One region of the Peribacillus sp. S4 genome, then DNA from elsewhere that is predicted to be linked to it. Evidence: riboswitches for the same ligand, from Rfam matches in the RefSeq annotation. Region 1 holds a riboswitch; the other holds the start of a gene.
What was found. A riboswitch is a leader RNA that binds a small molecule or an ion and turns the genes downstream of it on or off. The one in region 1 is predicted to bind preQ1.

Region 1 (7,189 bases):
GGAAATCAAACAGCTTCAATCAACAATTGGAAAGGAGCTCGTCATGCAGGCACTGCAAAAAACCTACGGCAACCGGAATGAAGCTGCCAAACGCTTGCAAATATCCATAAGGAAATTGCGCTATATATTAAATGAGAAGAGCCAGACATAATAAAAAGGAGGATGCCCCGTTCCAGGGCTTCCTCCTCTGTTCCTATTCTAGCGTCAAAACGATGCGGCCGTTGATTTCTCCGTTTTCCATCATTGAAAACACGTCATTGATTTCATCAAGCTTTCTTGTTTCAATATTCGTTCTGACTTTACCCTCAGCCGCAAATTGAACAGCTTCCTGTAAATCTTTTCTCGTCCCGACGATGGACCCTTTTACAGTCACCCCATTTAACACTGTATCAAAAATCGGGATTGGAAGTTCATCATTCGGCAATCCGACTACGACAAGTGTGCCGCCTCTCTTGACTGAACTGTAAGCCTGTTCGAATGCTTTTTTCGTAACCGCCACAGAAATGGATGCCTGCACGCCGCCAACCTTATCCTTAATGGCCTGTACAGGATCGGTCTTAAGCCCATTAACCGTGTAATCCGCCCCAAGTTCCGTTGCCAGATCAAGCTTATCATCTTGAATATCGACAGCAATGACATTAAAGCCCATCGCTTTTGCGTATTGCAGGGCAACATGTCCCAATCCGCCAATTCCATAAATCGCTACCCAATCGCCAGGTTTTGCTTCTGATACCTTAAGCGCCTTATAAGTCGTTACACCTGCACAGAAAATCGGTGATACCTCCGCAAAGTCAAGCCCTTCAGGAACCTTCACCACATACTTGGCTGGTGCTTTACAATACTCCGCATACCCGCCGTCCACGGAATAGCCTGCATTCAATTGATCCAGGCAAAGCGTTTCCCTGCCGGTCAGACAATATTCACAATCGCCGCAGGCCGAATAAAGCCAAGGGATCCCAACACGGTCACCCACTTTCAAGGAAGTTACGCCTTCCGCCACCTTTTCTATAATGCCCACACCCTCATGTCCCGGGATAAGCGGAAGCTTGGGTTTTACCGGCCAATCACCATGTGCAGCATGTAAATCGGTATGACACACGCCACAGGCTTTAATTTTCACTAATATCTCACCATATTCCAATTCCGGAATCGGTACTTCCTTAATCTCAAGTTTTTGGTTAAATTCATTGACGACCGCCGCTTTCATTGTCTTGACCTGTTGTTTTGCATTTACAGTGCTTTCCCCTTGTTTTACATTCATGATTACTATTCCTCCCTTAATCTAGTGAATATTATTTCTTGCTACTACTTATACAAGATGCAAGTGCCATGCCACTGCAAAAAGGCCAAGACGACAGCATTCACAAAAAAAAGTGCCGAAAGATCGGCCCATTTGGACGAATTAACGGCTCAAGTTGGACGAAATCCGGTTTGTATATTGCAGGAAAAATGGTTCACCCTATAAATAGGAGGTGCCTAAAACATGGACAAATTTGAAGAAGCCTATGAGTCATATAAACAGCAGGGAACACCGCAAGCAAACCAAAGTGATTCAGCAGCAGGAAAAGAAGAAATCATCGCCGTAAGGAAAAATGAAGAGGACAATATTATCGCCATCAAAACGAACTCCGGCCGCGAACACGACTACCCCTCAGCCCTTGCGGAAGCCAAAGCTGGCAACCTGGCCAACGTTGACGTCTTTCATAAATATGGACGTGACATATTACGGAGTGAGCCCGATGGGATAAAAGAAAATAACCTGGATCAACTGCCGGAGTTTTGAATTTTTCGGGGAGACTGCCTGATACGGGCAGTTTTTTTCTATCTGGATGCGCAAAAAAAAGAACCAGCATGATTAGCCGGATCTTATTTTTCATAAGGATAGGATTCAGAGATTTCGAGCAGTCGGCCGCAGGACTCGACAACCTCGATGATTTCCATCCATGACATGTCCAGACCCAGTTCATTAGCATGGGAAATCTTATCCCGTAATTTTCGGATGGCATTCGCATCCTTCTTCCCTTTACTTTTCGAAGGGATTTGGAAGAAGTGCCTCAATTCTTTATCTTTATGTATAATATCGAATTTATCACTGATTTGCAGGCACTCTATTATATTGATATCCTCATTTTTATCGATTCTCCTTTTATATAATTCGGTTGCCTTTTCTAAACGGTCTTCGCTGATCATTGGATACCAGCTGCCATCGCCGAATCTATCAAGGATGATATCGCTCATCCTCATTTCCAATAAGGTAATATATCCAAATATCAGCATCCTGATCGGAGGCTTTTGGAGGTCGGCATGGGTAATCAACATTTTAATTGAATTATTCTCTAATACGAACACCCTTGTCTTATTCTTAAAAATATGGAGAAGCTGGATCAAAGGGGTTGAATTCGAAACCATTTCCCTTGGTGAGAAGTTTCTCATATATTCAGAAATACTTCCCTCACCTAGTTCTTGCCTTTCTATATATCCGATGATTTCCCCTTGATCTTGGACTGCCAATATATCAAAATTCTTTTTTTTCATTGCTTTCTGGATATCCAGCGCCAGATCGTTTTTATGGCAAAACTCAAGTTCCTGGGCAATGCTCTTAACCGTTATATTTTCTTCATAAAGAGTTTTAAGACTCAGATAGCTGCTATTGCTTTTTCTTTCGCTTCCATTTAACATCTTTCAACCTCCGATCAGGAACACTTTCTGCCCGTTTTCCGCTTTAATAATAGAAATGAATGCGGCCCCAAATAAAGTTCACTTTAGTGGACTCCATCCCATTCATCAAATGCCATCAACTGCATTTCCTGCTGCCGTTTCCACATTCCCCTTTTCTTCCCACCCCTTACAAACATCCACCCAATCCTTGGCACCTGAATATTCAAATAATTCAGCGAGTGTAAGTTCTATTGCAGAGTTGGAACTGCCGCAAGCCGGAAACAATGACTCGAAGCGCTTCATCGATACATCAAGAAAAACAGCTAAATCGTTTGCCAGGCCAAACGGGCAAACGCCTCCGATTGCATGGCCGGTCTGTGCAAGCACTTCATCAGGTGAAAGCATTCGTGCCTTGAAACCGAACGTCTGACGAAATTTCTTATTATCCACTTTCGCGTCCCCTGCGGCAACGACCAAAATCGCGTGTTCACCTTCCCCTTTAAAGGAAAGGGTCTTGGCAATCCGCGCTGGGATAACACCGATGGTTTCCGCTGCCTCAATCACCGTGGCACTAGATGTTTCGAACTCCTTTACGTCGCCTTCCCGATTCCATTGTTTAAAATGGCTTTTGACACTTTCGATCGACATATTAATATTCACTCCTTTTTATGTACATATTGAAATAATATCATCCTTCATTGCAATAATTCAAAATCCAATTGTGCTGCTTCATCTGATTGGAAACCTATAAATTAAAACCATTCTTTACAAATTGACGAAACAAGCTTACATGGGCTACTATTAAACATCGGGTAAACGCCTGCACGTGGTTCGTAACCATCCCACGATAAAAAACTAGGGAGAGAGTAAAATGAATGTTCGTACACTCGTGATAAACGGGTTATTGGCTGCCTTGTATGTGGCGGTCTCATTGGTGTTTAAACCAATAGCTTTTGAGATGTTCCAATTCCGTGTACCGGAAATGTTGAATCATCTGATTGTATTCAATAAAAAGTATATCTACGGTATCGTTGGAGGAGTCTTCATATCGAATCTGCTCTTTTCGCCGATGGTGCCATATGATTTGATTTTTGGGGTGGGCCAATCCCTGCTCGCCTTATTGCTTGTCATTTATGTGTCTCGTTTCATAAAAGGCATTAAAGGACGTATGGTCGCTACGATTATCTTTTTCACGTTCACAATGTTTTTAATTGCAATTGAACTGAACCTTGCCTTTGGCTTGCCATTCTGGCTAAGCTGGATGACTACAGCTGTCGGTGAGTTCGTTGTCCTTTTGATTGGAGCGCCAATCATTTATGGAATGAACAAAAGAATTCAGTTTGAAAAGTGGCTTTAAAAGGAATCTCCGGGCCGTTAAGCCACTATAATGGAAAAGAGCTGTCTGCATGATGCGGCAGCTCTTTTTTTTCACCATTGAACTCGAAAATGATAAACTATTAGTAAGAATGGTGGTGGCCCTTTGAAAAAAGTCCTGACCATAATCGGTCTACTTGTAATCGCAAATTTTATATACTCTAATGCAGAACTGTTCACTTTGGTTTGGAAAAGTGATTTGGATTCTGTTATTGGCATATTGAAGGAAAATCTTTTGCTTACATTTATTGTGACATTCGTATTGATGTTTGTACAAAATTCTTTTACAATCATCCCCTTAATTTTGCTCCTAACCATCAATGTCACGATATTCGGATTCATATATGGCTATCTATGGAGTTGGTTTACAAGTGTTGTTGCCTCAGGATTCATTTTTTATGCAGCAAGAAACTGGTTTCAGGAGCTTCTTTTAAAGAAGATTGGTGAAAAGTGGCAAGAATCTGTAGTGGAGCATGGCTTCATGTACGTGTTTACAGGCAGGATTTTCCCGCTTATCCCCACAAGCTTAATTAACTTGGCAGCCGGAGTCAGCACCGTCACTTTCAAAGACTTTTTATTGGCGACGGCACTTGGCAACCTTATATACTTTTTCTTCCTATCACTGATTCCCTATGGACTGCTATCTGTTGAAATGAACCAATATACGCTAGCTGCTCTTGCACTCCTCTTCTTACTATTCTTCATGATCTATAAGCGTGCAAAAAAGAAGAAGAAACTAACCCTCTTCAGAAAAAACAGGTGACCACATTGGCCCCTGTTTTTTTATTTAGAGATTCTGCATATATTTTTTTCCGATAGTTTGTTAAAATGTGTATGTATTTTTACCTTTGAAATGTCTTAAAAACAGGGAGAATCTCCATGTCCAAACGCTCCATCTTAGCAATATATATCCTATCCGGGATTCTTACATTAGTCGTATTCGACTATTTTTTAACTACAAATATCCATAATAAAGAGGTCTTCATTCAACTCCAAAGGGCGGAAGGCATTGTTTTCCTTTTATCAATAGGCTTAATTCTATATCTTTATTTAGCTAAAAAGGAAGAATTCAAACGATTAAAAGAGGCGGAACAACGTCGGCGCACACTCATCAATTCAATGGTGGATTTCGTTAATTTCAAGGATGGGGATGGCCGATGGCTTGAATCCAATACCTTCGGGCTGCAATTATTTCAATTGGAGCATGTAGATTATAAGGGAAAAAGAGACAGTGAGCTCGCAGAATACACCGAATTTTATAAAGAATCGTTGATCTACTGTGAAATTTCCGATGAAGAAACGTGGGTAAAGGGGGAAATTACTAGGTGCGAGGAAATCATCCCTCTTCCCGATGGCAATCACAAGACCTTTGATACGATTAAAGTTCCCCTGTTCAATGAAGATGGTTCACGTAAAGGCTTAGTCGTCATTGGCAGGGATATATCTGAAAGAGTTGTCGCGGAGAATCAATTATTTGATAGCGAACAACGCTATAAATCATTGTTTGAGCACAACCCTTATCCGATGCTGATGCTTGATTTAAATGGAATGATCACGACCGTGAATCCAAGGTTTGAAACGGTAACAGGCTTTCAACAGGAAGAAATACATGGCGCTTCATTCATTAATTTGAATTTTTCAGCAGAAGACGCGGAATTGATCCGTACATCATGCCAATATGTCATGGAAAACCAAAAGGGGATCAAAAAAGGGAAAGATATAGAATTCCTGACGAAGTACGGGAAGTCCATCTTACTTTCTTGTACGTTTGTCCCGATGATGGTTGGCGAGGATTTAGTCGGAATCATTACTTATGCTAAAGAAGTCACTCAAATTCGAGAAACCGAAGCACGCTTAAGAAGAACCGAAAAATTATCGATAGTCGGCGAACTTGCCGCAAGTGTAGCCCACGAGGTACGAAATCCGCTGACTTCTTTAAAAGGTTTCGTCCAACTGCTTAAAAAGAGCGACCATCCCTTTGAACAATACTACACGATCATGTTAAGTGAATTGGACCGGATCAATCTTATTGTAAGCGAGTTACTCGTTCTGGCAAAACCACAGGAACTTCCATTCAGCAAACATCAAATCATCGACCTGATGAATGATGTCAAAACCTTGTTGAAACCAGAGGCGGACTCGTACCCCACCAAAATATCAATATCTGTCAAAAATGAAATACCGCTTCTATTATGTGAGGGAAATCAATTAAAACAAGTTTTCATAAACATGCTCAAGAATTCCATGGAGGCATCCGCCGACCACATTTGGATTGATTTTGAACGAATGAACAATAACCTTTCCATCACCATCAAAGATAACGGTAGCGGAATAGAAAAAAACCGCATAAAACATCTTGGAGAGCCTTTCTATTCTTCAAAAGAAAAAGGAACCGGATTAGGACTGACAGTCAGTTGCCGAATCATTGAGGCGCATCGGGGAAAGGTCCGGTTTAACAGTGAACTGAACCAAGGAACCGAGGTCCAAATCATTTTGCCCATATAAATATGAACTTCGAGGACAAGCCTGAACCTTGTCCTTTTTTTGCAGGATTCAAAACCATCCTATTTTACCAGAGAGTGAAGAATTCCTTTATATTCCCAAAGAATGAAACCGTCTCAACAGGTTGTTTCCCATTAGTCTGGCCTCCTGAATCATTGGATGTTTCGCTCACCGTCATACCAGCTGTACTCGTTTGCGCTGCCTCAACTTCCACCTCTTTTGTTTTGACATCATCCACGGTTCCTTCCTCATCCATTTCAACATCCATGTCCTTTTCGAAAACAAGGACGTAAGTACGACGCTCCCCATCCTTTGAAACGGTAACGGAAATGGCCGTTTTCGCTTTATCCTTGATCTTCACTTTTGCACTGCTCGCACCGTCATATTCAATCGTTGCTCCGCTGGCATTTGTCGTTGCATTCAATTCGACTGAAGAAATATCATTATCGACCTCTATATGATAGGTATGCTCATTAGATTCAAAAGATTTGTTCCATACGCCGGATGATACCGTCAGGCTGTTCAACACTGGTCTATTATTGCCTTCTTCGCCTAAAGAATCTGCGGACGTTACTTTCTCAATAGAATCCGTTTTCACTTTTTGTGCTGAAATACTTTCAATTTGCTGTGCATTCGTTACTTCACTGACACCACT
Region 2 (7,189 bases), 1.9 Mb from region 1:
ATCCCTCGCGCTATGGGAACCGGACGGTACCATTTCATTGTTTTTAGATCCCCAATATGAAGCAGTAACCCCAGCAGATATGCACCTGGAAACAAACGCCTTCACTTTTCCTAAAACGATTATTAAAGAGGGAAAGATTGATTCTAAAGAATTGAACCGGGGCGGTAAAGAAGAAGCATGGCTGAAAAACAGGATCAAAATAACATATAATGCCGACGTGAACGATATTTTATTGGCAACTCTTGATAATAACGATACCTTAAAGGTCTTTTTCTACAAATAGATTTGCAGCCAAAATAAAATCCCCTCAAGTATAGTGTAAAGCCTACTTACGACTGTAAGCTTTTTACACGTTCAACTTAAAGGGGATCAAATATATCGCTTATTACTCCGACCAATTCAGTGTATTCAAGAACTTATACACATCTTCATACACCTGTTCACGTTCCTTGCCCAATGTGATAATATGGCCAGACTTTTCATACCAAATCAAGTGTTTATGCTGTGTATCGACTTCATTGAAAATCGCTGTAGCACTCTCCGTATAGTCGGGATCATCCAAACGCCCTTGCAGAACAAGAGTTGGTGATGTGATTAAATCTAAATTTTCACCTGTCTCATTTATAATGTTCAACACATCTTTTAGTTGAGGCATTGGCTCTTCTTCAAGCAGCTTCACTTCCGCAGCAATTTGGTCTGCATCTTTGCCCTCAAACTTCTTATACGCCTGTGCATAATTGAGCAAGCGGTTCTTTTGTCGATCGATACTTTTTCCTTGCGTCGGAGCGCACATTGAAACTACCCCTTTTACAGGCAATTCAATTCCCACTTTTAATGAGAACACTCCCCCTAAAGAAATTCCTACAACTGCAATTTCCTCATAGCCTTCTTCTTTTAGGAAATTATAGCCATTAACTACATCTCCCCACCATTCCTTTGGACCAGTTTTAGCAAGTTCCTCGGCTGATACTCCGTGCCCACTATAAAGAGGTCCGTGGCAAGTATAGTCGAGATCATTTAAGTACTTCCCTAATTTTTTCATATCTCCTGTACTTCCGGTAAACCCGTGAAGCAGAAGAACTGCTCTCTTTCCACCTATATATGTGAATGACTCAGGTGCTTTCACTTTCATCTATCTAGGACCTTCTTTCTTTGCTCTTGTTGATAAATAGAATCTAAATGATTTTCGAAAAAAAATCAATTAATACCCCTTGAGTAGTGATTCTTCTATCCTATTCCGTATTTTCATTAAAACAATTAAATCATATATATAGTATCCTTACCACACTCTTCACAACTCATCCGTTCCGAAGCACATTTTACTATGATTAAATTTATTTAGCAATCGTCATTTAACCATTTTTTTTAAGAAAAGTAAAATGCACCTTGTGATACGATGTACAACGTATTACACTTTAAAAATGAAAAGGAGGAGATTTTATATGGATAAAGAATTAATGAAGGGAAGCATTGACCTCCTTTTGCTTTCACTTCTATCGCAAAAAAAGCTTTACGGCTATGAAATAACGAAAATCCTGAAGCAAATGAGCAAGGGCAACTATGAAATAAGTGAAGGCACCCTCTACCCTGCCCTTAAACGATTAGAAAAAAAAGAATTCATAAAAGGACATTGGAAAGAGTCCGAATCAGGCCGCAGGAAATATTATCATGTCACCGAAAATGGACAAACCGAACTTGAGCGGAAACGCGAATGCTTTTTCTTCCTGGAAAAATTAGTTCGAAAAAGCTCACAGCAATTCTAAACCAAATAAAAAGCTTCCTGCACTTAATGGAACGGCCCAGGGAGCTTTTTTGCTGTTTTACTCGCGAATTCATGCGGAACACTTAGTTTTCGCACGTTTACTCGGGAATTTCGCACTGCACACTTAGTTTGCGCTGTTTACTCGTGAATTCGGACTGTTTACTCGTGAGTTTCGCACTTTTACTCGTGAATTTCGTACTTTTACTCGTGAATTCGCTGTTTACTCGTGAGTTTCGCACTTTTACTCGTGAATTTGGACTGTTTACTCGTGAATTTTGCACTTTTACTCGTGAATTTCGCACGTTTACTCGTGAGTTTCGCACGTTTACTCGTGAATTTCGTACTTTTACTCGTGAATTCGCTGTTTACTCGTGAGTTTCGCACTTTTACTCGTGAGTTTCGCACTTTTACTCGTGAGTTTCGCACTTTTACTCGTGAGTTTGGACTGTTTACTCGTGAGTTTCGTACTTTTACTCGTGAATTCGCACTGTTTACTCGTGAGTCACTTCAATCACGCAAAAAAAGGACCTAATCAGGTCCTTTTTTTGTCTATTCCTTTATGCTTGCGATAATTGGCGCAGGAGAGCTTCATGCATTCCCCTTGTACATGCGGGCCATATTTTTCACGAAAGGCCTCGAGGCAATAGCATTTTTCTTCTTCTTTTTTGGTTCCATCCATCAAGTGCATCCCTCCTAGCATTTAACTGGAGACTACACGTTTCTCCAGTTCTACGTTGATTCGTCCCAACAATATGGCACCAATGGACTGAATGATCGTTTTAACGATGATTTGGCCGATGACCGCAGCGGGTACCGCTTCCCATGGCAATATATTGGCACCCAGAGGACTTAGGCCAATCACGACAAATATCACCGAATCGAAAAATCCTCCAACGATCCCGCTGTAAAACACCCTCCAACTCATCGGGAGCTTTAAACGGGTATAAATTTCCGTATCCGCTGTTTCTGCGACCACGAAGGATAAAGCGGAAGCAAACACAATCAGTAACGTATCTCCTAATAAAAATGATACACATGCAGATAAAATAAGTGCAGTGACGATACATATATAGGTCTTTGTGCGGCCGAATTTATTCTGGACCAGATCTCGGAAGATGAAGGTTCCCCCGATGAGCAATGTCCCCATCGGGATGATGAACATGCCAAAATGTAATGGCGCAAAAGCTGCTGTAACCACATTCGCCGTGATGATGGATACTAAATACAATAAAATTCTTAACATTTCTTGATTCTCCTTATACAGAAAAAACAGCACCCTAAGAAAGAGCCCTGTTCTCCTTAGTTTTTTTGAGAGGGTAGCTAGAACCTCTTCCGCCCGGGCGGATTATCATTTTCCTTATTCATCGTAGCTTGAAAGCGGTTGGAAATCAAGAAGTTTCCATACCGTCGATTTTAGTATGTTTTCGCGGTTACCGATTGATTTAGCCATTTATTTCAATGTCCCTGTTTCCCCCTTTTGCCGATTTCTGTCGCATAAAACTGCTTGACCGGCTGTATACAAAAGCCGAAAATCAAAGATAGAGTCATGTACTTTATTTGGCGAGGAGAAAAAGAATGATGAAAAAAACTACGTTTGTCTATCCTATTTATATCGCAACCACACCAGAGAAGCTTTGGGAAGCCTTGACGAGTGGTGAAGTCACGGAGAAATACCACTTCGGATTACAAGTACAGTCTGACTGGCAAGAAGGGTCGGCCGTTCAATATTTGCTGGATGATGGGCGGATTACTGATCATGGGCATGTACTTAAATGCGAGCCGTTGCACCTGCTCTCGTTTACATGGATCATGGCAGGAGACGAAACACCTCGCGAGCAGCCCACACGGGTCACTTTTGAATTACAGAAAATGGACGATTCGACTGTGAAGTTAACGCTTAGGCATGAGGAGCTATTGGAGACAGATTTCGTCTATGATGACAATACCTTTGAAGGCTTGAATAATGGATGGCCAGCCCTTTTAAGTAACCTGAAGAGCTTGCTTGAAACTGGACGGACCCTGCCGCCCATATCAGTAGACTGGGATAATTAAAAAACGGAAACTATAAAAACACATCGAAAGAGAGTTGGGTTAGTTATGGATACTCAAATAATCACGAAATTCAAGATCGTCAAGCCAACGAATGAAGTGTTTGAAGCCATAGTGAATCCTGAAAAAATCGGGAATTTCTGGTTCTCATCGAGTTCGGAAAGATGGGAAAAAGGCCGGACGCCTACATTGAGATACAACGAATACGATGCTGAAGTGGTCATTCATGTATTGGAAGTAGAGGAAAATAGGAAAATCGTGTTTGCATGGGGCGGAAATGATCAAGAAACGATTGTTGCCATTACACTAAAAGAGTTGGATAAAACGAGTACGATCATTGAAGTGAACGAATCAGGATTGAGTGAAGATGACCCTGAAATAATAAACAAAATGATCGGACAAAAAGAAGGTTGGGTATATACATTAACCTGTTTAAAGGGTTATTTAGAAAATGGCGTCACTACTTTGAGAGCATCATTAGTTTTTTAATAAATTGCATAAACCCTCAATAAACTGGGGGTTTATCCTTTGCAACACTGGTGAAACAAATGGCATAATCCCACTTAAAAACAGTACTATATAGTTCAACCTAATAATTGACATTTAAAAATCCGTGAGCTTTCATCCTAATTAACCAGCGGTCAATTAATAAGGAGGTGATAAGATGTCGCCAAGGAAATCGGCAGGTCAAGAATTATCCAGGGACATGGTGTTGAATGAAGCTAGAAACCTTTTTGCAGCGTTAGGGTATTCGAATGTCTCGATGAGGCAATTGGCTAAATCATTGGATTGCAGCCATGGAGCCATTTATTATCATTTTAAAAACAAGGCGGAAATATTTTATAGTTTGGTGAAAACGGATTTTTCCGTTTTAAATTCTTCAATCGATGATATCATCCTGTCAGAAAATGACCCTTCCGTAAAAATGGAAAAGATTTTATTGTGCTTCTTGGAGTTCGGTTTAACCCAACAGAATCATTATTCCATCATGTTTTTATCGAAGGAAAAAGAAATTCAGCAGTTACTCCAATTCGATTCTAATAAAACATACGAAAAGCTAATCGAGTCCTTGACGGATCTAACGGACAACAAACTGAATCCTGCGTCCATTTGGTCGATTTTTCTTTCTCTTCACGGATTCATAACTTTTTACATTAATTCTGAACTATCTTATCAAGATGTAAAAGGTTTAGCCTATTTTCATGTAAAAAATATCACCAAGAACATCATATAATTTTTTCGAACATTATTGACCAATGGTCAATTAAACTTTGGAGGTTATGAAATGGTGAAGAAATTCCTTCATATTGAAGGACTTATGGTCCTTTTAGCGGTGATTTACTTCTATTCGTTATATGAATTCAGCTGGTGGATTTTCCTTTTGTTGATTTTGTCCCCTGATGTTTCCATGCTGGCCTATTTGATCAATGACCGGATTGGAGCAAAGGTTTATAACGCATTCCATACTTATATCTTGTCCATCCTCATGATTTTGTTAGCCATATTCCTAAAGTCGGATGCATGGGTGATGATTGGTTTAATTTGGACCGCACATATTGGAATGGATCGCTTATTCGGATATGGCCTTAAATACACATCATCCTTCAAAGCTACACACATGCAAAGGTTGTAATAAGCTTAAAAGGCAGTGTGATTAAACATCACACTGCCTTTACTTTACACACCCCGCTTGTTACCCCATATATAGGTATGCAGCTGGGGCAGGACTTTCACATCATTCAATTCATCATCCGCTATCACTTTATCAATTAACTCTTCGTACTTCTTCAATAGGCCGCTGATCAATTGACGATCATCCGCCGTCCTGCTGTCGTCATTGCCGACCTGCAGATAAAAAGGAATATCCGGGTAACGCCCATGTACATGTTTGGCATATTGATAATCTTCCTCGTTAAAGACGACGATCTTCAATGAAACATGGTTTTCTGGGTTTCGATTGGCAAGATTCGAGATGATTTGGTCAAGCACGGTAAAGTCCGTGTCCATTCCAGAGCTCGGCGGCTTAGGTGAGATAGTCAGTTCATCAATATCGAGAAACCAATCCTGCCATCGGCTCCCTTGTGTTTCGACCCCTATTTTCATTTTATTTTCATGTAAGATCGCTATCAAGCCGTTTAGGTTTTTCAGCAGGGCCGGGTTTCCCCCAGATATCGTCACGAAGGAAAAACCGGAACCCCCAATTCGCTTCAGCTCATCCCATATTTCATCGGCAGTCATCTGAACGGTATCTTCCTTACCTGTGCCATCCCAAGTAAAAGCGGAATCACACCAGGAACATGAATAATCGCAGCCGGCCGTCCGAACGAACATGGTTTTTTGACCAATGACCATTCCCTCTCCTTGGATGGTCGGCCCGAAGATTTCCATTACCGGGAGTTTACTCACTTTCCATCCACTCCCGTCTGGCTTCGGCATAGCTTGTCGGCGTTTCGTACAGTCGAACAAATTCGACTCTAGCACCCTCATATTCTTTTAATGAAAGGGCTTCGGCCATTTTTTCATAAATCCAGACAACCATATTTTCAGCTGTTGTATTCATGAGCGGCAGGGTTTCATTCAAATAACGATGATCCAGGTGGATTTCGATTTCATTTTTCCAGATATCCTTGATGTCACCAAAATCTATCATCAACCCGCGTGAATCCGTATACCCGCTCAATCCGAAAATGACTTTATACGTGTGGCCATGAAGGTTCTTGCATTTCCCTTCATAGTCATGCAGGTGGTGCGCCGCGTCAAAGGTGAATTCCTTACTTACGAGAACCCTCTTGTTTGTATACTTCAATTGGCTGCGCTGAATATCTTCATCTATTTTTTGGAGTTTATCCACTATCTTAAAACCGTACATCATGAAAGCACCTTCCGTCTGCTTACATAGTCATCCAGTCCTTTTTTCCGCAGATTGCATGCCGGACAATCTCCACAGCCATTGGAGATGATTCCGTTATAGCAAGTCAGGGTCTTTTCGCGGACAAAGTCGAACGCGCCAAGCTGGTCAGCAAGCTCCCATGTTTCCTCTTTATTAAGCCACATTAGCGGCGTATCAATCACGAATGACTGGTCCATCGATAAGTTCAAGGTCACATTCAACGATTTAATGAATACATCGCGGCAGTCAGGATATCCGCTGAAATCCGTTTCACAGACTCCTGTGACAATATGTTTAGCGCCAATCTGACTCGCCAGCACTCCGGCAAACGAAAGGAACAGCAAATTCCTCCCTGGCACGAACGTCGACGGCAGCTCCCCTTCTTCTCCGTCCGCCACTGCGATATCACTTCTCGTCAATGCATTCGGTGCCAATTGGTTCAGCAGCGACATGTCAAGGATATGATGGTTCACGCCCAATTCCTTGGC

Region 2: another riboswitch for preQ1. It lies ahead of ACJ9PY_RS19975 (VUT family protein); the one in region 1 lies ahead of ACJ9PY_RS02450 (QueT transporter family protein).

What each region holds. Positions count from the first base shown of each region.
Region 1 covers NZ_CP175708.1:504,405-511,593, reverse strand. The annotation lists gene ACJ9PY_RS02475 (sigma-54-dependent transcriptional regulator) at 1-151, shown strand, start outside; gene adhP (alcohol dehydrogenase AdhP) at 194-1,207, opposite strand; gene ACJ9PY_RS02465 (DUF3892 domain-containing protein) at 1,484-1,783, shown strand; gene ACJ9PY_RS02460 (hypothetical protein) at 1,867-2,679, opposite strand; gene ACJ9PY_RS02455 (YbaK/EbsC family protein) at 2,785-3,306, opposite strand; PreQ1 riboswitch class I at 3,479-3,523, shown strand; gene ACJ9PY_RS02450 (QueT transporter family protein) at 3,530-4,015, shown strand; gene ACJ9PY_RS02445 (TVP38/TMEM64 family protein) at 4,139-4,795, shown strand; gene ACJ9PY_RS02440 (PAS domain-containing sensor histidine kinase) at 4,912-6,537, shown strand; gene ACJ9PY_RS02435 (cadherin-like beta sandwich domain-containing protein) at 6,602-7,189, opposite strand, start outside.
Region 2 covers NZ_CP175708.1:4,208,062-4,215,250, forward strand. The annotation lists gene ACJ9PY_RS19950 (DUF421 domain-containing protein) at 1-283, shown strand, start outside; gene ACJ9PY_RS19955 (alpha/beta hydrolase) at 386-1,132, opposite strand; gene ACJ9PY_RS19960 (PadR family transcriptional regulator) at 1,443-1,763, shown strand; gene ACJ9PY_RS19965 (hypothetical protein) at 2,031-2,294, shown strand; gene ACJ9PY_RS19970 (hypothetical protein) at 2,295-2,441, opposite strand; gene ACJ9PY_RS19975 (VUT family protein) at 2,463-3,005, opposite strand; PreQ1 riboswitch class I at 3,056-3,098, opposite strand; gene ACJ9PY_RS19980 (SRPBCC family protein) at 3,338-3,814, shown strand; gene ACJ9PY_RS19985 (SRPBCC family protein) at 3,860-4,300, shown strand; gene ACJ9PY_RS19990 (TetR/AcrR family transcriptional regulator) at 4,476-5,045, shown strand; gene ACJ9PY_RS19995 (DUF4260 domain-containing protein) at 5,097-5,444, shown strand; gene queE (7-carboxy-7-deazaguanine synthase QueE) at 5,489-6,217, opposite strand; gene queD (6-carboxytetrahydropterin synthase QueD) at 6,210-6,680, opposite strand; gene queC (7-cyano-7-deazaguanine synthase QueC) at 6,680-7,189, opposite strand, start outside.